DNA from 2 places in the Neobacillus terrisolis genome. Region 1 is predicted to be linked to the other one. Evidence: a T-box and tRNA genes for the amino acid it is inferred to sense, from the RefSeq annotation. Region 1 holds a T-box; the other holds one or more tRNA genes.
What was found. A T-box is a leader RNA that pairs with one kind of tRNA and senses whether it is charged. The one in region 1 lies ahead of ileS (isoleucine--tRNA ligase), so its partner is inferred to be a tRNA-Ile.

Region 1 (12,436 bases):
ATGCTCCCACTTCCACTTTTCCATATGGAAGCCCGAATGCCTCAGCAGGCTTTATTGTTAAGAAATCAATTAATTCTTTGATTGTGATGATTCCTGTTTCGACAAAATGAGTGTACAAAAGCGGAAATGCTGTTTCTAGTCCAACAATTCCAAATGGAGCCAGCTGCATCCCTTCCCTTTTTTCCTCAGCAGTATGTGGAGCATGATCGGTTGCGATGAAATCGATCGTTCCATCTAACAGCCCTTCAATTAATGCTTTTTTGTCTTCAAGTCCTCGAAGTGGAGGGTTCATTTTGTAATTGGCATCCAAACCTGGGATATCCTCTTCACTTAATAGTAGATGATGAGGTGTTACTTCAGCGGTTACGTTAATTCCGGCGCGCTTGGCATCCCTTACCGTTCTTACTGATTCCTTTGTACTAATATGGCAAACATGATAGTGACATCCTGCTGCTTCAGCTAACAGTACATCACGGGCAATATGTACCGACTCACAAACCGATGGGATACCATTTAAGGAGTTGGCTTGTGAAAATTTCCCTTCATGCACACAGCCCTTATTGATTAATGAATTATCTTCACAGTGAGCAACGATGGCCATGTCTATTTTAGCTGCTTCTTTCATCGCTTCAAGCATCATTCCTGCTTCCTGAATGCCAACACCGTCATCAGTAAACGCAAACGCTCCGGCTGCTTTTAACTCTGCAAAATTAGTCAGTTCCTGTCCAAGCTCCCTAACTGAAATAGACGCATAGGGAAGAACTCGTACCGCTGCTGTTTCTTTTATTCGGTTATTTAGCCACTCCAATTGTTCCTTTGAATCCGGAACTGGTCTTGTATTCGGCATCGCTGCTAAAGTGGTAAACCCGCCCTTTGCCGCAGCAAGAGTTCCTGTTTCGATCGTTTCCTTCTTCTCTCCACCAGGTTCACGGAGATGGACATGGAGGTCGATGAATCCTGGGGCAATTAACAAACCTTCCGCATCAACGACTTCTTCAGCATTTCTAGTAATCTCTTGACTAATTTCAACAATTTTCCCATTTTCTATTAAAATATCTGCTTTGCTTACACTACCATCCTCAGTAAGCAACTGACCATTTTTGATGATGACTGACATTCTCACTACCCCCTTGTGATGTTTCAATAACTCGTTTTAAAACTGCCATCCTAACATAAACACCATTTTCCATTTGCTTAAAAATTCTTGATCGCTTGCATTCAACGAGTGAATCCGCAATCTCCACACCTCGATTTACCGGTGCAGGATGCATAATGATGCTATTTTGTTTCATCCTTTGTTCTCTTTGCTCTGTTAAACCGTATTGAAGATGATACTCTTGCAAATTTTCAGTTTCTGATCCACTATGTCGTTCGTGCTGGATTCTTAACAGCATGACGACATCGGATGTCGAAATCGCTTCATCTATCGGTTCAATTATACACCCTGGCGGGATTTCTTCATCAAACCATGCCTCTGGTCCGGAAAAAACAACCTGAGCCCCAAGCCGGACAAGGGCATCAGCATTTGATCTTGCCACGCGGCTATGTCTGATATCACCGATAATGGCTACTTTTAATCCAGCAAACTTACCAAACTCCTGCTGGATAGTTAATAAGTCCAGTAATGACTGGGTAGGATGATGACCGCAGCCATCACCGGCATTAATGACAGACAGCTTAAACTTATTTTGCAGCTGTTCAAAATAGCGATCTTGTTCATGGCGAATGACTACGGCATCAAGGCCAATCGACTCTAATGTACGAACTGTATCGTATAAAGTTTCCCCTTTTAACACACTTGACCGCCCTGCTTCAAACGGGATTACCTGTAATCCTAATTTTCTTTCTGCCATTTCAAAGCTGCTTTTTGTTCTTGTGCTTGGTTCAAAAAAAAGGTTCGCCACATATGTAGGCTTCTCCGGTGTCCATTGTTTCCCTTCTGCAAAGAGCTGTGCATCATTCAATATTTGTCTAATATCATCAGTTGAAAGCTCCGTTGTAGTTAGTAAATTACTCATTTACACCCATCTCCTCGGTTTAAAATGTCACCAGAATACTTACAAAAAAACACCCAGATTTTGAATAATCTGGGTGTCGTTAAGAAATTTCGCGAAAGAAACCAAACGAGTACCAACACTCATTTCGGATTCTCCATTTCAACACCCTTTCAAGTCTCTCTGGACCTAATTAAAAGGTAGTTTAAGCTACATCATTTTTTTCAATTTCAAACATATCTTCTTTTGCTTCTTCTCTACCAGGAAGAATCAGGTTTAATAAAACCCCGATAATCGCTGCAAGTGCCATCCCCTGAATTTGGAATTGCTCACTTACTTTTATAAATGCTCCACCAATCCCAATCACAAGGATGACAGAAGAGATCACTAAGTTTCGGTTATTTCCAAAATCCACTTTACTATCGACAAGCATTCTTAATCCTGAGGATGCGATAATTCCAAACAATAGGATCGAGACACCGCCCATAACCGGTGTTGGAATCGTCGAAATTAATGCTGTTATTTTCCCAACAAATCCGAAGATTGTTGCAATCACAGCCGCTCCGGCTAAGACGTAAACACTGTAAACTCTTGTGATGGCTAATACTCCGATATTTTCACCGTATGTTGTTTTTGGCGGTCCACCAATCAAACCGGAAATCATTGTTGCCATACCGTCTCCTAAAATCGAACGGTGTAAGCCTGGATTTTTAATATAATCGCGACCAACAACTTTACTAAGAACGAGCTGATGTCCGATATGTTCTGATAAGGTAACGATTGCTACTGGAACCATAAGAAGAATAATATCTAATGTTATTTTAACTTTATAATCGACAAAAGGGAAAATAAAATCTGGCATTTCAAACCAGTCTGCTTTTTGAACTGGTGAAAAATCAACTGCACCAACTGCAAGGGCATATATATATCCTACCACTATTCCTGCTAAAATTGGCACAAGGCTCAGCATTCCACGCATGTAGATTGTAAAAACGATGGTTGCTGCTAAAGTTACTAACGCGATTGAAAAGTGCAGTAAGCTATATTCACCTTGAGGATTATTCATTGCCATACTAACTGCTGTGCCTGATAATGCTAAACCGATTACGACAATTACTGGACCAACTACGATTGGCGGAAGTAAATTCATAATCCAGCGATAACCCGCTTTTTTTATAACAAGGGCTACTAACCCATATACGAAACCAGCTAAAAATGTTCCAATCATAGCGCCGCCAGGACCACCGGTTGCTTTTGCAGCAATGACTGGGGCGATAAACGCAAAGGATGAACCAAGGTATGCAGGCACTTGCCATTTCGTAATAATCAGAAATGCGAGTGTGCCTAAACCACTTGAAATGAGGGCAATGGCAGGGCTCAAGCCCACTAAATACGGCACAAGAATCGTTGCGCCAAACATTGCAAATAAGTGTTGGAGACTTAATGTTAACCATTTTCCAGGTGTCGGTCTTTCGTTGATGTCTAATACAGGTCTACTCATACTATCTCTCCTTTAAATAATAACCCTCTTCTGCCTTTGGCAAAAGAGGGCGTAAGCTTTGGCAAACACAATGGTAGTGTGTTTTGCCTCCCCCCCTTTCGCCAGCCTCACAGGACTGCATTAAAAGGGCTATTTTATTTGTCGTAAATACTTACTTGATCCATTTCATCCACTTCAGTTAATTCCACCACAATTTTTTCAGAGCTTGATGTCGGAATATTTTTACCAACATAATCCGCTCTAATCGGTAATTCTCGATGGCCCCGATCAACTAACACTGCAAGTTGAACTGCTGCCGGACGTCCGATATCAATGATTGCGTCAATTGCTGCACGAACCGTTCGGCCTGTAAATAAAACATCATCCACTAAGATCACAATCTGATTGTTAATATCGATGGGAATATTGTTTCCTTTTACTAGCGGCTCCTCGTCTTGTGTTATTTTTGTCAAATCATCTCGATATAATGTAATATCGATCTCCCCAACCGGGACTTTTGATCCTTCGATTTGTTCAATTCTTTCACTTAATCGATCAGCTAAATAAATTCCTCTTGTACGAATCCCAACTAAAACACAGTTTTTTATTCCTTTATTTCTTTCAATAATTTCATGGGCAATTCTTGTTAGCGCTCTGCGGATCGCTTGTTCATCTAAGACAATCGCTTTCTGGGTCATCGTGATCCCCCTTTGTGAAAGTAAAAAACCCTCTCACCGTATTGGCGAGAGGGTTTACGAACACAACAAGTTGCTCCTGTGGTTATGGTAATTTGATCCACCAGGATATCCGTTTCCTTCTCAGCCTCACGGGACTGTATTAAAGGTTCATTTAACTATTGTTATCTTAAAATAAGAGTCGAACTTTGTCAACAATTATTTCTAAGCTGTTCTAAAACCGCCTCAAAGACCGCTGGAAGCGGTGCTTCAAATTGCAAAAACTCATCAGTACGCGGGTGATTAAAGCCTAGAACACCGGCATGGAGAGCCTGCCCATCAAGGTCGATCGTTTTTTTCGGACCATATTTTGGGTCCCCAGCTAATGGATAACCAATATATTTCATATGAACACGGATTTGGTGCGTTCTTCCTGTTTCAAGCTGACATTCAATAAAAGTAAAATCTCCAAAGCGTTCTAAAACATGAAAATGAGTGACCGCATTTTTTCCATTATCCACGACAGTCATACTTTGTCTATCTCTTGGATCACGGCCAAGCGGTGCATCGATCGTACCATATTCATGAGGAATATTCCCATGGACAATCGCTTTATATTTTCGAACAACCGTTTTGTTTACTAACTGATTTACTAAGCTTTCATGAGCCAGATCATTTTTGGCAACCATTAATAATCCTGAAGTGTCCTTATCAATCCGATGAACAATTCCCGGACGGAGAACTCCGTTAATACCGGATAAATCCTTACAATGTGCCATAAGCCCATTCACTAGTGTGCCACTTAAATGCCCGGGCGCCGGATGGACAACCATCCCCCGCGGTTTATTTACAACGAGAACATCTTGATCCTCATAATAAATATCTAGATTCATTTCTTCAGGCTCAACATCTAAATTCTCAGGCTCCGGAATGTCCACGGTCAATTCATCGTGGAGACTGCATTTATAGTTCGTTTTGACCTGGGCTCCATTGACGAGGACATGCCCATCTTTAATCCACTGCTGAACTTGCGTCCGTGACCATTCCTGATTTAAACCAGAGATCACCTTATCGATTCGCGCGTTTTTCTCTTCCTCGCGAACAGTATATGTTATTGTATCCATTAAATTACCCCTTTAATTTTCGATCTTCCATTAACATTTGAATCATTAACAAAATAACACCAATGACTAAAGCAGAGTCTGCAATATTAAAGACCGGGAAGTCGTAGCCAAAAATATAGGTGTTAATAAAATCAACGACCTCTTTTCGAAATACCCTATCAATAAAATTGCCAATTGCTCCTCCGAGCATAAGTCCAAGCGAAACTCCCAATAACCATTTTCCTTTTACAGCCTTCTGAATATAGAAAACGATACCAATGATGACGATTACTGTAATGACATAGAAAAACCACATTTGTCCTTGTAAAATTCCCCATGCAGCACCGCGGTTTCGATGTGAGGTTATATAAAGGAAATTTTCAATCATCTCGATACTTTCACCAATCTCAAGATTTTTGACAATTAACCATTTAGTCATTTGGTCAAGAATAATCACAAACAAAGCTATTATGTAATAAAACACAAAGGCACCCTCCAACTCTCACAGATGTATACCTCTGCATTTTAGCATACTCCAGAAAAAAACGATATTTAATTCATTAAAATCGGTTTTCGAAAAAAATAACCTAGAACTTCCATTTCGTTAATTGTTTTGATGGTAGGGATCACTTCAAGAACTTCATATGGAATCAGTTCACCTGATATTTCGCACTTTCCGTATGTCCCAGTCATCATTTTGGACAAGGCTGTGTCTATGTCATCGATCTCTTCATTAATAAAGGACTGAACGACTGGCGAGCCTTCACTATTGTTCATTCCGGCTAATAATTCCTCTTTTGTTTTACGGAGTTCGGAATAGAGCTTTTCATAATTTGCTTCCATATCTATACCTCCGTTACGGTTAATTGTTTTTATTATGACCGGAACGTTTGATTGCACACGTTAAAACTATTGACAATTGGAACAACAAATGGTAAGAGCGGAATCTCTGCTTGTTAGTTTATTTTTAGGTCTCACGCCTGTTGTTGTGACCGCTTTGGCGTATTTCTGTTGGTTTTGGTCACATGACCACTTCATGTGACCACTTTCGCGATATTTCCTTTCGGTTTTGGTCACATGACCACTTCATGTGACCGCTTCGACCATTTTCCCCCTCCAATTTGGTTGCATAAACATAAATAAGGCTGACCCCGTCGGAGCCAGCCTCATTTTTATTTTTTATCCAGCGTAATTTTCCTTAACAACTGTGGCACAACGAGGGCAAAGTGTTGGATGCTCTGCGTCTTGACCGACTTCAGTTGTGACAATCCAACAACGCTCACAAGTTTCGCCTTCTGCTTTTGAAACAACAATCGCAGCATGATCCAATTTACTTGCATTCTCTGGTGCATCCGCAAACGTACCAGCTACTTCGAAACCAGATACGATAAAGAGCTGCATTAAATTCTCATCAATTGAATTCAGCAATTCTCTTGTCTCTTCATTAACATAAAGAGTCACTTTAGCTGTTAAAGACTTACCGATTACTTTTTCATTTCTTGCTTCTTCTAACGCTTTTAACACATCATCCCGAAGCTTCATAAATAATGACCATTTCTCCTCTAGCTTTTGAGCATTTGGAAGTTCCTTATATTCAGGAAGGTCTGTTAATTGAACACTCTCTTCTGTTGCAGAAGGGATATAACTCCAAACCTCGTCTGCAGTATGAGGGAGAATCGGTGTAACCAATTTAACAAGTGCAATCAAGCTTTCGTGTAGAACAGTTTGAATCGAACGTCGCTCTAAATTATCACTTGCTTCAATGTAAAGCACGTCTTTAGCGAAATCTAAGTAAAAAGCACTTAAATCTAAAGTACAGAAATTATTAACAGTGTGATAAATCCCTGCAAACTCATAATTTTCATAAGCTTGTCGCACAGACTTAATGACCTTGTTTAGCTTCACAAGCATAAATTGGTCAACCTCACGAAGCTGGTCATAAGGAACCGCATCCGTAGCAGGGTTAAAATCAGCAAGATTTCCTAACAAGAAACGGAACGTATTGCGGATTTTACGATATACTTCAGCAACTTGCTTTAAGATGGCATCTGATACACGAACATCTGCTTGATAATCAACAGATGCAACCCATAGTCGCAAAATGTCTGCTCCAAGCTGTTGCATTACTTTTGCTGGTACAACAACATTCCCAATCGACTTACTCATTTTTCTGCCTTCACCATCAAGGGCAAAGCCATGACTTAGCACGCCTTTATATGGCGCCTTCCCAGTAACAGCTACACCAGTAGATAAAGAAGAGTTAAACCAACCGCGATATTGGTCTGATCCTTCTAAATAAAGATCAGCCGGACGCTGCAGGTCATCACGTTCTTCCAACACAGCCTGGTGCGAAGAACCGGAATCAAACCAAACGTCCATAATATCAGTTTCCTTCGTAAATGTTCCATTTGGACTTCCTGGGTGAGTAAATCCTTCTGGAAGAAGGTCTTTTGTTTCACGCTCAAACCAAATATTGGATCCATGCTCACGGAACAATGCAGAAACATGGTTGATCGTTTCATCTGTAATAATTGGTTCACCGTTTTCTGCGTAAAACACAGGAATTGGTACACCCCAAGCACGTTGACGAGAAATACACCAATCGCCGCGGTCCCGAACCATATTAAATAGACGTGTTTCGCCCCATTCTGGAACCCATTTTGTTTCCTTAATCGCCTCTAAAAGCTCAGAACGGAAATCTTTAATAGAGGCAAACCATTGTGCAGTTGCCCGGAAAATAACCGGCTTCTTCGTTCTCCAGTCATGTGGATAGGAGTGAGTAATAAATGAAAGCTTTAATAAAGCTCCATTTTCTTCAAGCTTTTCTGTAATTGGCTTATTGGCATTCTCATAAAATAACCCTTCAAAGCCTGGTGCTTCATGTGTCATATGCCCTTTATCATCAACAGGATTTAAGACATCCAATCCGTATTTTTGACCGACATGGAAGTCATCTTCCCCGTGACCTGGAGCAGTATGAACACACCCAGTACCAGCATCGGTTGTAACATGCTCACCAAGCATAACAAGAGAATCACGGCCATAAAGCGGGTGAAGCGCAATAATATATTCCAATTCGCTACCTTTTACTTTTTTCACAACAGCAGGATTTTCCCAACCTACTTCGTTCGTAACCGATTCTAATAAAGCCTCTGCAACCAAATATTTGGCACCGCCAGCTTCAACGACTACATACGTAAGGTCAGGGTGAACTGAAATACCTAGGTTAGCTGGGATCGTCCAAGGAGTTGTTGTCCAGATGACAATTTTTGTATCAGAGTCCAACACGCCTTTTCCGTCTTTAACATTAAAGCCAACATAAATGGAAGCTGATCGCTTATCCTGGTATTCAATTTCAGCTTCAGCTAGGGCAGATTCACTTGAAGGAGACCAATAAACAGGCTTCAATCCTTTATAAATATAGCCTTTTTTAGCCATCTCACCAAAAACTTTAATTTGCTGTGCTTCATACTCAGGTTTCAATGTGATATATGGGTTTTCCCAATCACCTCGAACGCCCAGTCGTTTAAATTGAACACGCTGATTATCGATTTGCTCATAAGCGTATTGCTCACAAAGCTTCCGGAATTCAGCAACGGTCATTTCCTTACGCTTAACTCCCTTGTTTGTTAGCGCCTGTTCAATAGGTAAACCGTGTGTATCCCAGCCAGGGACATATGGTGCCTGAAAACCGCTCATCGATTTGTAACGAACGATAAAATCTTTAAGAATTTTGTTTAAGGCATGCCCCATATGGATGTCTCCGTTTGCATACGGAGGTCCGTCGTGCAATACAAACATTGGTCTGCCTTTTGTTCTTTCTTGTACTTTTTGATAGATGTCCATTTCTTCCCATTGTTGTTGCATATCTGGCTCGCGTTTGGGAAGATTCCCACGCATCGGAAATTCCGTTTGCGGCATCAATAATGTATCTTTATAATCCATTCCTTTTCCTCCTAGGAAATAATTTTTTAGTTAGTGATCAATTAAAAAAATCCAACAAAAAAAACCTTCGCATCCCAAAAAGGGACGAGAAGGTTTCCCGCGGTACCACCCTAATTGACAGATCAATTTCATGAATCTGTCCTCTAGATTTTCGTAACGTGAAAATACGCCAAGGCTTACTTCCCAATCGGATGGGGTTCAACCTGGAACTCAAGGGTGATTTTTCGTATTTTCCGCTTTCCCAGGCTTCCACCATCCCTGAGTCGCTTAAAAAGCAAATGAAAAAACGTACTGTCCCTGTCATCGTCAATTAATTATACATAAAGCTTGCGATAGCTTTTATTTTATGACATTATATGCGATTTACAATCCGTTCGTCAAGCTAACGAATCTTCTTCTGCTGCTTTTAATTCAGCTGCATCTAGTTCATATTCTAACAAATGATCCCAATCATCATTGTTTAATAGATCAAGTTGAGCTTCAATAAGCATTTTAAAACGTGTTCTGAAAACTTTTGACTGCTTCTTAAGATCCTCTATCTCTAAGGCAATTTTTCTAGCCTTTGAAAGCGATTCGTTTACAATTCGGTCAGCGTTCTTTTCCGCTTCCTTAATAATCAATTTTGCTTCCTTTTGGGCACTTCGTTTAACTTCTTCTCCAGCTTCTTGGGCAATAACAATCGATTTATTTAAGGTTTCTTCAATGCTCGAAAAATGGCCCAATCTTTCTGTTTGATCATTTAGCTTTTCTTCTAATTCCTTTTTTTCACGGATTAATAATTCGTAATCCTTAATCACCTGATCAAGGAATTCGTTTACTTCATCTTCATCATAGCCTCGAAATCCCTTGCTGAATTCTTTATTGTGTATATCTAATGGTGTTAACGGCATGACGCCACCTCCAAATCAAGACTCGTATGTATAAACAATTATTTCGACAACATCATTGATAATCCTGCTGAAAGATTAAATTTATTTTTGCAGTTTCGCTAAAATTCGCCATTTGTCCTTTTTTGTTTTACCCTCTATGGAATTGAGCTTTACACGCCCAAACCCACGAACAGAGATTGTGTCACCTTCTCCACACTCAAACGAAGAAGATTCGATTACGGTCCAATTTACTTTCGCTAGCCCTTGTCCTATTAATATTTGCGATTTCTGTCTAGAGATCGGATAGACGGATGATATGATTGCATCTAAACGAAGAGATGAGGCAGTAAGAGAAATCTCTTGCCAACTCTCTTGGAGATGAACGGCATTTTCAAAAGAGATTTCTTCAAGACGAACCTGAGCTTTACCAATACTCTTTAGCTCCATATTAAGGTAGTTACCAATTTCTGATGCCGCAAAAAATTGAACCGTTGAAGCATCAAAAAGAATATCACCAAATTTTCCTCTTTTTAATCCTATAGACATTAAACTTCCAAGTACATGACGATGTTCAATTGTAACAAACTTACTTGGATAATGAACTTCATAAAGCGAAACTTGAAAATCGGTTTCTGACTCTTGATAGAAATCTGGGAAAAGGAGAGCGCGTTTTCTTTCAGCATTCTCCACTCCACCAAAAAATGCAACCTGCACTTCCCCGTGCTCACCAATAATCGTTCGAACGATTTGCTGTTCACGAGGGTCTAAAAAATCCGTTAGTTTTGGAGTATAGGAACCTTCAACATAATCCTTCCAATCAACTATTTGATCAATGAAATCTCGCTCTTCCGGTCGAAAATGTTGATATATATCCATTAGTACTAACCTTTCTACTTTTTCAATTAAGATTATGAAAGGCTCGTTTCATCTCATAATGAACGGGCCTTATCCGGGCAATATTAATAGCTAAATTAATGTAGCCAAGTATGCTAAACCTCTAATCGCAAAGTTCAGTACAAAAATAGCCACAATTGGTGAAATATCGATCATCCCAAGTGGTGGAATGATGCGGCGGAATGGTTCTAAATAGGGCTCACAAATATTTGTGAGTAAACGACCAATTCCGGTGTCACGTGCATTTGGAAACCATGACATTAGGATGTATATAATCAAAGCCCATGAATAAATTTGAATCACTTGCATTAATACACTAAATAAAAAATCCATTTAACGTCACCTCATATTATGTAAGTCATGTCCATGAAGAAATTCTGAAATATTACCGGATACTTCTACATTATCTGGAGTACATAGGAATATATCCATACCAATTTTTTGAATTTCACCACCTAATGCATAGACGGTTCCACTTAAAAAATCAACAATTTGCCTTGCTTGGTTCGGCTCACTTCGCTGCAGGTTTACAACGACCGACCGGCGATTTTTAAGATGATCTGCAATTTCTTGTGCTTCGGGATAAACACGCGGTTCACACAAGACAAGCTTCGAAGACTTTTGAATACTTTGTAAGCTGACAACATTTTGTTTAGATAATGGCTGCGGTTGTTTGTATTCTCTCCTTGGTTCGACTTCCTCTTCATAATTTTTCTCTTCTAATTCATACTCATCATCTAAGAAAAAGAAGGTTTTAATTTTCGATTTAAGGCTCATCTCAGGTCACCTCCTCCGATTCATTTCCTACAAGTGCAGTCCCAATTCGGACCATTGTTGCTCCCTCTTCAACCGCGATTTGAAAATCGTTTGACATTCCCATTGATAGCTCACGGCATGGGGCATGCTCCAGATTTAAATGTTTTACTTCATCCCTTACCCTTCTTAATTGACGAAAACACTCTCGTAAAACGGCTTCATTTTCTGTAAATGGAGCCATCGTCATTAAGCCATCTACCAAAACATTAGGATAATCCTTAAGCTGTTTGATAAAATCAACGACTTGTTCCGGTTCTAATCCGTGCTTGGACTCCTCACCTGAAACATTAACTTGAACGAGACATTTGATCGGTTTTGTTGCCCGTTTATTAATTTCTTCTGCTAATGACAAGCGGTCTACAGAATGGATATAATCCACTTTATCGATTACATTTTTCACTTTTCGTGTTTGCAGGGATCCGATAAAATGCCAAGAAGGCTTGTCCTGTAATACATTCCATTTCTTTAATAAACCATCGTCACGATTTTCCCCTAAATGCTCGACTCCCGCAGCCAAAGCTTCTTGAGCCCGCTCTATACTAACATATTTTGTAACAGCAATAATGGTAATTTCGGAAGGATTTCGCCCAGATTTAATGCAGGCATCATTTATTTGCTGCTGGATTGTTTTTAGATTTTCTGATACATTCATTTTAGCTGT
Region 2 (12,436 bases), on a different contig from region 1:
TAGGTGAACTCGGTTTACAAATTCTTCTACATTATCTAGTTTTGAGGGAATGAAATTCCCTATTATAATAGTCTGGTGGCGATAGCGAGAAGGTCACACCCGTTCCCATACCGAACACGGAAGTTAAGCTTCTCAGCGCCGATGGTAGTTGGGGGCTCTCCCCCTGTGAGAGTAGGACGCTGCCGGGCTGTAATATATGGAGGATTAGCTCAGCTGGGAGAGCATCTGCCTTACAAGCAGAGGGTCGGCGGTTCGAGCCCGTCATCCTCCACCATATTTGCCGGTTTAGCTCAATTGGTAGAGCAACTGACTTGTAATCAGTAGGTTGGGGGTTCAAGTCCTCTAGCCGGCACCATTTTCTCTTGAATCAAAATGCGGGTGTGGCGGAACTGGCAGACGCACTAGACTTAGGATCTAGCGCCGCAAGGCGTGGGGGTTCGACTCCCTTCACCCGCATATGTGCGGAAGTAGTTCAGTGGTAGAACACCACCTTGCCAAGGTGGGGGTCGCGGGTTCGAATCCCGTCTTCCGCTTTGAGCGACTGGCGGCATAGCCAAGCGGTAAGGCAGAGGTCTGCAAAACCTTTACCACCGGTTCAAATCCGGTTGTCGCCTCCAAGTATCTTCTTTAAATTTATATATAATTAATGCGCCCGTAGCTCAATTGGATAGAGCGTCTGACTACGGATCAGAAGGTTATGGGTTCGACTCCTTTCGGGCGCGCCATCTTAAAAAATACAATGGGGCCTTAGCTCAGCTGGGAGAGCGCCTGCTTTGCACGCAGGAGGTCAGCGGTTCGATCCCGCTAGGCTCCACCATTTTAATAAATGATATATTTGGCGGTGTAGCTCAGCTGGCTAGAGCGTACGGTTCATACCCGTAAGGTCGGGGGTTCGATCCCCTCCGCCGCTACCAAGTTTTTGGAGGAATACCCAAGTCCGGCTGAAGGGATCGGTCTTGAAAACCGACAGGCGGGTTAAACCGCGCGGGGGTTCGAATCCCTCTTCCTCCGCCATATTTTCCTAATAGAATTAGTTTTTACCGTCGCGGGGTGGAGCAGCCCGGTAGCTCGTCGGGCTCATAACCCGAAGGTCGCAGGTTCAAATCCTGCCCCCGCAATTCATTTGGTCCGGTAGTTCAGTTGGTTAGAATGCCTGCCTGTCACGCAGGAGGTCGCGGGTTCGAGTCCCGTCCGGACCGCCATCATTTATTTTTAGAATGACTCTCTAAATAATGGAGGGGTAGCGAAGTGGCTAAACGCGGCGGACTGTAAATCCGCTCCCTCAGGGTTCGGCGGTTCGAATCCGTCCCCCTCCACCAGTATAAAAGGTCTAATCAATGATTCATAAAAACTACTATTATGGCGGTTGTGGCGAAGTGGTTAACGCATCGGATTGTGGTTCCGACATTCGTGGGTTCGATTCCCATCAGTCGCCCCAATAACATATGCGGGTGTAGTTTAGTGGTAAAACCACAGCCTTCCAAGCTGTTGTTGTGAGTTCGATTCTCATCACCCGCTCCATGATTAGGGCCTATAGCTCAGCTGGTTAGAGCGCACGCCTGATAAGCGTGAGGTCGATGGTTCGAGTCCATTTAGGCCCATTACATAATAAAAAGAGGAACTGCAGAAATGCAGTTCCTCTTTTTAATTTGCAGATAGTTAGAATTTCTGTTGAAGTAATTCTCTTTTTTATTTTTCTACAATCCTTCCATTATCTGTAATAAAAATGGCTTTGGTTATATCCGGGTCAATATCTGTTTCGTAATACCAAACTTCTACTAAGACTGGGAGAGGGACTGACTGTAAATATACAGCAAGTTCTTCTATTTTTTTTCTGCTAACGCTTTGATCGACCTGATCCCAATTCATTCGAATATTTATAGTGAGGGAAGATGCTAAATGAGAAACCTGTGCTTCCTTATAGGTTGGTATATGTGTTCCATAATATTCTCCTCTTTCAACAATCCTCTGAAGGCTCAATGAGCTTTCATCCAATTCAGGGAAAATATCCTTTATTTTGGCTTTCATTTTATTAGATAAATTACTTTTCCAAAATTCTGTTGGATAGGTATCAGAATAACCAGATTGTGAATCTATATCCTGTTCAACGAAAAATTTAAGTTCTGGTTCATCCTTTGGAGAGGCATAGGCCTGATAGGTTTCGCTTAAGAAATTGTATTTAGGATTGTTAATTTGAAATGATAGCTGATATTTATTTTCAAGATATACTTCCATTTGTTTTTTTTGCTCATATTTACCCCAAGGTGTTCCATTGAATAATGAATAAATGAAGAGAGCTAACAGTGAAATGATAATGACCGAAGTCCATATAAATATTTTCCTGGCTTTCATAGCGCCACACTCCAAGTAATGTTTATATTATGTTACTAAGCTTAGTTCATCCAAGATGATTTTCTCTTGCACATCAATGTTTCCCATCGATTTTCCATCCTTTGAAATATGCATGATATGATTCGAAAATAGGGTAGTAACTACATTGTAAATTTTATGATACCCCCTTAAAATTTGATTATATTACTTCACTTCCATTATAGTGTAAAATTACACTTTTGAAAAAGGGTATTTATAAATTTCAAAAAATTTTTTAATTCACTAATTTGTGATGAATTTTTACCGTAACATATGGAATGAATATTTTTTTGAATAAGGGGTTTTCTTAGTGAAGGAGTTAGTTGGGTTTTGTAAGTGTTGTAAAAAAAATATATTTTGTATTGATGGTTTTCTTAACGGGATTCTAACTGAGGAAAAGGATATCCTTTGTTTTGAATGTATTAAAAAAATGGATTAACCTAATTAGTTACGATTCATATCACAATCTGTTTTAATCACAATAAGAAAATTTTCATTGTTATATCACAAAAATATTAGAGAAGTTCGTTTATAATAAAAATTGGAATTATTTTTTTACATCATTATGTGAAAAGTTTAACAAACTTCAAAGGAGGGCTTTACCATGAATTACCGTCATTTATTCGAAAAAGGAAAAATAGGGAATTTAACTTTGAAGAACAGAATTGTTATGCCGCCTATGGGAACGAATTTAGCAGGACATGATGGACAGATTACGGATCATCTGATTGCTTATTATGAGGAGCGAGCAAAGGGTGGTACTGGATTAATTATTGTAGAATTTACCGCAATTGATTATGAATTAGGGAAAGGTTTGAGTAATCAACTTAGGATTGATGAAGATCGTTTTTCATCAGGGTTTCAAAGATTGACGGATGCCGTTCATAAATATAATTCAAAAATATTCGTCCAGCTTCACCATGCTGGCAGACAATCAAATTCCGGCCTAATTGGAGGGAAACAAATTGTTGCACCAAGTCCGGTGACCTGTGCAGCAGTTGGCGAAGAACCGAGGGAATTAACAAACACAGAAGTAAAGGAATTAGTTCATAAATTTGTGTTGGCAGCCATTAGATGCAAAAATGCAGGTGTCGATGGAGTCGAGCTACATGGTGCTCACGGTTATTTAATTAACCAGTTTATCAGCCCTAACACGAATGTGCGAACTGATGAATATGGCGGTAGTTTTGAAAATAGAATGCGATTTATTTCGGAAATTGTCGCTGGAATTAAGGAAAAATGTGGTGAGGATTATCCTGTAACAGTAAGACTAAGTGTGGATGAGTTTGATGAAGGTGGAACGGATGTCGAATTGAGTAAGGAAATTTGCCAATACTTAGAGCGTATTGGCGTAGATGGAATCCATGCCAGCTGTGGTAACTATAATTCAATAGATAAGATTATTGAATCATCGTTATTTGAACAAGGCTGGAGAGTGTATTTAGCAGAGGAAATGAAAAAAGTAGTCAATATTCCTGTGATAACAGTAGGGGTTATCCGTGAACCGGAATTTGCCGAACGAATTCTGGCAGAAGGCCGTGCTGACTTTATTGCGATTGGACGCGGGCAAATAGCCGATCCTGAATGGGCCAAAAAAGTACTGGAAGGCCGGGAATCAGAAGTTAGAAAGTGTATAAATTGCCTTAATTGTATGAAATCGATATTTAAAAACTCTCATGTTCAATGTTCGATCAATATTCAGGCTGGACGGGAGCTAGAGTTCAAAGAGCTTATTCATATCGAAGAGAACCGTCATGTCGCCATTGTTGGTGGTGGGCCAGGCGGAATGGAAGCTGCAAGAGTTCTTTCTTTAAAAGGATACAATGTTACCATATTTGAGAAGGATGAAAAGCTTGGAGGGCAATTGAACCTTGTCAATAACACTGTTGCAAAAGAGAAGATGAATTGGATGATTGATTATCATCGCAATGAAATGGAGCGATTAAAGGTTGATGTTCGTTTAAATACAGAAGCTTCTGTTGAAAGTATCAAAGCACTACAGCCATATGCTGTTTTCTTGTCAACAGGTGCAAAACCAATTATTCCAGAAGTTGAAGGAAATTGTTTTCCAAATGTATGTGACTATGAAGATGTTTTATTAGAACGAAAAGAATTTGTGAACAAGAAGATGGTTGTAATGGGAAGTGGAATGGTTTGCTACAGTGTTACGAGCCAGCTTGCCAAACAGGGTAACGATGTGGTGTTGCTTGAAGTTCCAACTGAAACCGGAAGTAAAGTAACTGCACCAACAAGATCTATGTTGATAAACCGCTTGAAAAAGGCGGGAGTAGAAATTATCACAGCTCATAAGGTTTCTGCGATTCGTCCAAATTCGGTTATTATTGAGGATGAATCTGGAACTCAATCAGAAATTGACCTAGATTACTTTGTGTTCTCAATGGGAACACAATCCTATAACCCATTAGAAGATGTATATAGTCAGCATTTTGATAATGTTTTTGTAATAGGTGATGCGATAAATCCAGGTACAATTACGAATGCGATTAAAGATGGGTTTGAGAAGGCGTTTGTTATTGAATCGATTGTAACGAATAAGGTAGCGGAGAAAGTTTTGGTTGAAACTGTATAAGATTATCTAAAATAAGAAGAAAAGAGAGCAATCAAATTTATGATCGCTCTCTTTTTATTTTTGGGCTGTGTTAAACTTGACTGTTGATTTCCACTCCAGGCGCTTGCTTTCCGCGGGGCGGTCGGTGAGCCTCCTCGGAGCTAAAGCTCCTGTGGGGTCTCACCTATCCAGCTGCTCCCGCAGGAGTCAAGCGCCTTCCGCTCCAATCAACATTGTGTAAAAAATCAACACTGAGCTTTAACACATCCTATTAAAAAAGAATGAATTAATGTACACACAATACAGTTTGATCACGGCCATTCTTTTTTGCTTTATATAAAGCTTTGTCAGAACGATCTATCATTTCTTGAAGGCTCATTGCTTCATATTGATTACTGCAAACACCAATGCTTACTGTAAGTGGGATTGTGATCCCATTGTCATGAGAGAAAGGCTGGAGATGAAAAGCTTCAATGATCGAATTGGCGACTTCATTCGCTTTTTGATATGTAGTTTGCGGTAAACAAGCGATAAATTCCTCTCCGCCATAGCGGCCGACAATCCCTAGTTCTTTGCACGTTAATTTAATAATGTTTGCTACAAAAACAATCGCTTCATCGCCTATCGTATGACCGTAGTGATCATTTACTTTTTTAAAATAATCGATATCAATTAACAACATAGAAACGGGGGAGTCTAATTTAGATGATAGAGTTAACACTTCATTAGCCATTTCAAGAAAATGCTTTCGGTTAAAAATATTGGTTAAATGGTCATACTGAGCTGATTTTTCTAAGTGCTGATAATGAAACAGATTATCTATCAAAACGGTTAGCTGACTGGTAAAGGACGGAACGATACTTTCGGTCTCGAAGGGAAGAAGTTCAGACTTTACCTTACTAAAAACAATAAACATTCCGGAATGGTATTCAGTATGAATCGGGATTGTAAGCAATGATTGCGATTTATTATGAATCCCCAATAGGTTTACGTTTACATCTTTTATTGTTAGAGGTTTTTCTGCATATTGCTCCTGGATCATGATGTAAGGGTCAACTATGATCTCATTTCCATTATTCAAAAGAGGTTTCCAAAATCCCCCTTCTTTTACTAAATATATTCCGTTTTCATGCTTTGTAACTGCCATTAAGCAATGGAGTCCACTATCAACTAAATGATCAAGCTCTTTGCATTTGGCCATTTGGTTAAATGAGCCTTGTAGGTATGTTTGAATATAATATTTTCTAGATTCCTGCTCTTTCTCTAACGTCACCCGTTTTATTTTGTCAGCAAGGCCCAAAGAAAGGACAAGAACCTGGACGACCGCGCCAATCTTTGGCGCATATAGGGAAAGTGGGGTTAACGGGATAAGTTTATAGCCTGCTAATAAATTAAGAATGATCCCAATTAAAAGGAGTGTAAATGCAATAATATAGTACTTCGCCTCACGTGTATAAAGACGTACTTTGTAAACAACCCCAATGATAAATATGGCAAGCAAGGAAACTGCAGCCATACTAATCAAGATTGAGGTTTGGATAGAAAGGATAAAAGGTACTATTAATAAAAAAGAACATGCAATAACATAGATCGTGACCAGTTTATGTAATCGTGGCGCACTCCATTTAAGCTGCAGAAAATGGTTTGTAAACTGTAAGGAAAAGAGAGCGGTCCAAATAATAAAAAATGAATTAGATCTCAAGGCCCACCATGTGTAACCGCCCCATAACCATTGAAAAGCAAATCCATCCCAAATCAATTGCAATAGGGTGAATCCAGTTAAATATAAAATATAATATAAGTAGGTTCTTTCCATTAGTGAAAAAAATAAGAACCCATTATAAATAATCATTGCCAGCATTATTCCATAGAAAAGCCCGAACAATGTTTGAGCATTATAATTAGCAATCGAAAATGCAACAGGATCCCAAATGGAAACAGGTGCTTGAAAAAAACTATCTGTGTTGATCTTTAAGTAGAAAACCTCAGTAGTTTGTGGTGGTAGGGTAAGCGTAAAGACCATGTTTCGGTGCTTAATTATTCTTGAATTAAAAGAATAACCGTATCCCATTTTTTCATTCATGTTAAGCTTTTGATTGTTAACTGAAAATAATTTTACGGAACTTAAATGCGGTTTTTTGAGCTCCAGGATGACTTGTTTTTCTCGATCCGTTGAATTTATTAGATTGAGTCGTAGCCAGTAAGTTGCTTTAGATAAATCGCCAGCTACATCTGCATCCTTAATCGGCAGAAATTGATCTTGTTTGTTGATAATATCTTGATCTGCAGTTTTACTGAATCGGTCAACATATATACCTAGATTAGTAGAAACTCTCAACTCAGAAAATCGTTCAGGAATAATGATTTTGTCTGTAGACGCACTACAACTCTGTTGGGAGTATGTAAACATTGTCATGATAATGAGTAAGAATAAAAGGAGGAAGCGACCGAAGCGGACTTTCATATAGATAGCTCCTTGTTTAATGTTTTTAATAGTCCATCTTTACAGTTCATTTTACACTTGATTGCTTGAAATGAACATACGGTCTCGTTGGGAGGGGAAGTGAGACATAATTACAGATTTCCAAAAAAGAAGAGGCCGCTCAAAGGTCAAAAATGATTGACCTTGAGACGACCTCACTTGCTCTAATTCCCTTGTGGTTCGCTTTAATATTTAAGAATGCATCAGATAAGTATTTGTCTTAGAAAGAAATTTCTTCATTTCATTCGGACTTATTGGTGGGCTAAACAAATATCCTTGCAGCTCATCGCATCCCAACTCTATTAATAAATCTCTTTCGTACTTTGTTTCAATCCCTTCTGCAACAATGTTTAGATGAAAACCATGTGCAATATCAATCATTGACTTGACTAAAAGTGCCTTTTTTTCATTTTGATCGATTTCTGTAATAAATTGTTTATCGATTTTAATCTCATCAATAGGTAATTGCAGTAAATGAATTAAGGATGAGAAGCCTTTCCCAAAATCATCGATCGAAATGAGAACACCTAAGCTTTTTATTTTGTTGATGACTTCCGCGACATGTTTTGGATCTTTAATAAAGACACTCTCTGTGATTTCGAGCTTTAAGTATTTAGGATTCATTCCTGATTCGTCTAAAGCTTTTTCGATCAAGGAAATCAAATGGTCATGCTGAAAGTTTTTTGCTGAAATATTAACCGAAATTGGTACTTTTGGTAAATGTTCCTCTTGCCATTGTTTGTTTTGCTTACAGGCCTCAATCAACACCCATTCATCAATTTGTGAAATTAGACCAATTTCCTCTGCAATAGGTATGAAGGTGGATGGAGGTACATTCCCTAGGGCAGGATCATACCAACGCAACAAAACTTCTAAGCTGGTAACCTCATTACATTGCATTTTTGGCTGGTAAAATAATTTGAACCCACCGTGATCGACAACATTTCGCAATGAATTTTCAATTAATAACCTCTCATGATATTTACCCCGCATCGTGTCATTAAAGAATTGAGCAGCATTTCCACCTTTCTCCTTTGAGACATACATGGCAATATCTGCACATTTCACAAGAGTATCTAAGTTTCTTCCATCATCAGGGTACAAGCTGATTCCTACACTTACGGAAACGTAAAGAATTTGTCCATTGATAATAAAAGGAGATGAAAATTCATTACTGATTTTTTTCAGTGTATTAGTGATTTCCTCGCGTTTCTCGATTTCATGAACAATGACAAACTCATCTCCACCAAGGCGGAAAATTTCTCTGTTATCATTGTGAAACGTACTAAGTCTGCTGGCAGTCTGTTGAAGCAGGACGTCACCTGCATCATGTCCAAATGTATCATTGACCTGCTTAAATTGATTTAAATCGATAAAAATAACGCCAATATATCCGTCATGCTTATTTTTAATTAGATCTTTTACGTAGTTCTGGAAATGAAGCCGATTGGGCAGAGAAGTTAATACATCATAATAAGCTAGTTGTTGCAGTTTATCTTCCGATTCTTTTAATTTTTTTGTTTGACTTGTTAGGATTCTGTTCATTTCAGTACTTTCCTGAAATAATTCTTTTAGTTTCTGTGCCATTTCCTTTAAGTTTTGCGTAAGTAGACGTAGTTCGGATATATTACTATTCGGCCAATCGACCTTTTCTTGCTTGATTAACTTCTGAGGTAAACCTGTGGTTACAATGGTTAATCGCTTTAAATTTGCCATAAACCATTTGCTTACAACCATGACAAAGATCATCGTAAATAGAGCAAAAATGATTGAAATTTTAAGATGGAATAAAAATTCCTTAAATATTTTGTCTTGATATTGGGCAATCGGAAACTGAACGAATACCTTCAAAGATAATGAATCTATGCTATCAATAAAAACTAACTTTCCTGATCTCCACTTATTTATGGGGAGGACATCATTTTGATCCTTTGGCAAAACCTCATAAAAGTTATTTGAAATTTTCCTAATATCGTTCATCTTTTCCCAATTGTAGTATTCTTCTTTTTTTACCTTAACACTTGAACAAGAAGTAATTATATTATTTTTTTCATCTGTTATAACAATGTTAAATTCTGCTGATTTGTGTTCTTTAATCAGTACTTCAAGCTTATTTTGCAGTTCGCTATCATGTAATGAAAAATGACTGTAATCGTTATTTTTAAAAAGCAGGAGCTCTTTTGTTATTTTACTGGCGACTTTCTCAGCTTGTTTCTTTGAATCGTTAGAAATGAACTCATGGGCCGTCCAAGTCTTTGTCAGTATGATTAAGAAAAACGGAATCATAATCGAAATAATAGTGATATGAGATAAGAACTGGTGAATAGACACATTGTTTTTATTTAATCTAGATTTGAGCAGTTTGTAAAACGGAAAATAAGCTAAGAGCATATCTGCAACTAGAACATTAAATAATCCATTAAGGGTATCTAAAAAAATCTGGAAATATAGCGCATCATCAGCTAATACTGGCTTATTTATTAGGAAAAGCGCAGCAAATCCAATCGTCAACCAGAAAAATCCATCAACAAAAAACATTTTGGCTCTTTTTTTTACATAAAAGTAAGTGCCAACAAATAGTATCTCTAATAATAATATGATGTTATAGATTACAAAAATATAAGTATGTGGAATAAATAAAAAAGATAGTAACGTAGTAAATATGGCTAAAGGAAGTCCGTAAAGTCGAAACAACAAAAATATGAAAATACTTGTGAATGAAAAGGTAATACCATAAACAAAGGTAATATGAAAGGCTGATGAAACAAAGGTTAATCCTAGAAGGATCAGACAAAGGATGGTTTCACTGCTTAATCTTGGTCTAAACGTTTTGATCCCGAACATGCCTATCTCCAATCTCATGGAATGAACATTCTATTTTGTGTAAGTAGCTATCGTTGGCTAAAAACCCTTTTATTCTGTTCATAAGTATTATGTTTTTAATATATCAATATGTTATCAAATCCTTATGAATTTGGGTGAATCGTTTCATACTGTTCACTATTTTTCAATTGAAAAGTTTCACAAAGAAGTCATAGTTCATTAATTTTAGCTGGTTTTCTTGGTGAAATAACAGGAATAGTCCTAAAAAGTTAGAAGTAATATAGTATGACTAGCTTAAAAGGAGGAAATTATGAACAAGAATAATCTTATAACAGCAGGTGTTATTCTTGCGGCAGTATTAATTCTATTATTCTTTTCTGTCACAACCGTTGCATCTGGTCATAGAGGGGTCTTATTACAGTTAGGGGAAGTAAAGCCAACCATTTTAGATGAAGGCTTACACTTTAAGCTCCCATTTATACAATCTGTACAACCTATCGAAGTTCGGGTCCAAAAAGAAGAAAGCTCTCAGACTGCAGCATCAAAGGATCTTCAAACTGTTACGGCCACAGTAGCGGTAAACTTTTCTGTTGATCCAAATGCCGTTAACAAACTATATCAAGAGATTGGAATGGACTACAAAGGAAGAATTATCGACCCGGCTATTGCCGAAGCATTAAAAGCGGTTACGGCACAGTACACGGCAGAAGAATTGATATCGAAGCGTCCTGAAGTTTCGGCAAAAGTGAAAGATATGTTAGAAGAAAAGTTGACGAAATACTTTATGAAACTAGAAGAAATTAATATTAAAGAATTTGCTTTTAGCGAGGAATTCAACAATGCAATTGAACAAAAACAAACTGCAGAACAAAATGCGTTGAAAGCAACACGCGATTTAGAAAGAATCAAAATTGAAGCTGAGCAGCAAATAACTCAAGCCCAAGCGGAAGCCGAAGCGTTAAGATTAAAGAAGGCAGAGGTAACACCTGAGTTGATTGAATTAAAGCAAATTGAAGTACAAGAGAAGGCGCTGCAAAAATGGGATGGAAAACTACCAAGCGTAACAGGTGGTGCGACCCCGTTTATTGATATTACTGGGATAACTGGTCAATAGAAAGCTAGTTTGTAAAGGGAAAAGGCGCATAACAATAGTTATGCGCCTTAACATGATCACAGTTACCATCGAATTCCTTGCTCTTTCATCGCTGCATCGAGAACTTTATAACCTTCCAATCCTTTTCCTTCCGGACGGATCCATTCATTTAAGCCTTCCATTTCCATCATTTTTTTAATTTCTGAATTGGTTGGATCCATCGCAAATAACAAGGATGTAAATTGTTGGGCAAGTTCATTTTCAAATTCCGGCAGGGTGGTGAAGTTACAATGGGAGTAACCAGGCGAGGTCCAAATCGCTTGGATTTCATTATTTTCAACCAATCCTTGCTCAAGCATCCTAATCCAAGTGTTTTCACCTATAGCTCCGGCATCTGCTTCACCCGACTGTATCGCACGCAATACTTCGTACTCACTCGTCCCTGTGTCTCCGTGCTTCCCTACATCAAGATTAAAACGAACAAGATCCACACCCTTTTGAGGGTCAATACCATTTGTTTTTAAAAAATGAATCGGCAGAATAGCTGCCTGAGCAGAGTCAGCGCTACCTAATGCAAATCTTTTACCCTTTAAATCTTTGAGTGACTTAATTCCTTTGTCAACTCTAGCAATAAATCTTGTTGTAAAGTCAACATCTGTATCACGCATCGCCAAAACTTTTGCTTTGCTGTCCAACGCTTGTTGGACTTTAATATAAGCAACATTTGTATTCCAAGCGATGTCAATAAATCCTTCCAATAATGCTTCGACTTGGGCTTCATAATTTGAGAACAAAACATAATCAATCGGAAAATCATTTTTTTGGTAATAGTCATGGATAATGTCCCAAATTGGTATTACTTTTGGATCATAGGCTACTGCACCTAGCCGTACATGTTTGTGTCTACTCATTGAAACGCCTCCTTAAAATAATGGAATGCCTGCTACGGTTTTTCCAACCCATTCCTTTAAAATTTCAACAGTCGGTGCCATGACAGAGCCGGCTTTTGCATCTCTTAAATACCGTTCAACAGGGAGTTCTTTACTGTATCCATTTCCTCCGCATACTTGCATAGCTTTATTCGTTACAAGATTCACAT

Region 2: it has a tRNA-Ile gene. The T-box ahead of ileS (isoleucine--tRNA ligase) is inferred to sense a tRNA for this amino acid. The anticodon was not compared.

The regions. Positions count from the first base shown of each region.
Region 1 is NZ_JBKFGH010000030.1:54,589-67,024, forward strand. It holds gene ACI48O_RS18050 (dihydroorotase) at 1-1,117, opposite strand, end outside; gene ACI48O_RS18055 (aspartate carbamoyltransferase catalytic subunit) at 1,080-2,018, opposite strand; gene ACI48O_RS18060 (solute carrier family 23 protein) at 2,200-3,495, opposite strand; gene pyrR (bifunctional pyr operon transcriptional regulator/uracil phosphoribosyltransferase PyrR) at 3,630-4,172, opposite strand; gene ACI48O_RS18070 (RluA family pseudouridine synthase) at 4,361-5,272, opposite strand; gene lspA (signal peptidase II) at 5,277-5,735, opposite strand; gene ACI48O_RS18080 (TraR/DksA C4-type zinc finger protein) at 5,804-6,094, opposite strand; gene ileS (isoleucine--tRNA ligase) at 6,431-9,196, opposite strand; T-box leader at 9,274-9,509, opposite strand; gene ACI48O_RS18090 (DivIVA domain-containing protein) at 9,574-10,086, opposite strand; gene ACI48O_RS18095 (YlmH family RNA-binding protein) at 10,168-10,941, opposite strand; gene ACI48O_RS18100 (YggT family protein) at 11,032-11,292, opposite strand; gene ACI48O_RS18105 (cell division protein SepF) at 11,299-11,736, opposite strand; gene ACI48O_RS18110 (YggS family pyridoxal phosphate-dependent enzyme) at 11,738-12,427, opposite strand; gene pgeF (peptidoglycan editing factor PgeF) at 12,436-12,436, opposite strand, start outside.
Region 2 is NZ_JBKFGH010000034.1:90-12,525, forward strand. It holds rRNA gene rrf (5S ribosomal RNA) at 72-188, shown strand; tRNA gene ACI48O_RS18795 (tRNA-Val) at 199-274, shown strand; tRNA gene ACI48O_RS18800 (tRNA-Thr) at 280-355, shown strand; tRNA gene ACI48O_RS18805 (tRNA-Leu) at 375-456, shown strand; tRNA gene ACI48O_RS18810 (tRNA-Gly) at 462-533, shown strand; tRNA gene ACI48O_RS18815 (tRNA-Cys) at 544-617, shown strand; tRNA gene ACI48O_RS18820 (tRNA-Arg) at 649-725, shown strand; tRNA gene ACI48O_RS18825 (tRNA-Ala) at 742-817, shown strand; tRNA gene ACI48O_RS18830 (tRNA-Met) at 838-914, shown strand; tRNA gene ACI48O_RS18835 (tRNA-Ser) at 922-1,014, shown strand; tRNA gene ACI48O_RS18840 (tRNA-Met) at 1,045-1,118, shown strand; tRNA gene ACI48O_RS18845 (tRNA-Asp) at 1,126-1,202, shown strand; tRNA gene ACI48O_RS18850 (tRNA-Tyr) at 1,235-1,319, shown strand; tRNA gene ACI48O_RS18855 (tRNA-His) at 1,363-1,438, shown strand; tRNA gene ACI48O_RS18860 (tRNA-Gly) at 1,448-1,521, shown strand; tRNA gene ACI48O_RS18865 (tRNA-Ile) at 1,528-1,601, shown strand; gene ACI48O_RS18870 (YfjL-like protein) at 1,690-2,352, opposite strand; gene ACI48O_RS18875 (oxidoreductase) at 2,975-4,960, shown strand; gene ACI48O_RS18880 (diguanylate cyclase) at 5,226-7,403, opposite strand; gene ACI48O_RS18885 (putative bifunctional diguanylate cyclase/phosphodiesterase) at 7,614-10,265, opposite strand; gene ACI48O_RS18890 (prohibitin family protein) at 10,555-11,358, shown strand; gene ACI48O_RS18895 (phosphate/phosphite/phosphonate ABC transporter substrate-binding protein) at 11,421-12,248, opposite strand; gene ACI48O_RS18900 (acyl-CoA dehydrogenase family protein) at 12,261-12,436, opposite strand, start outside.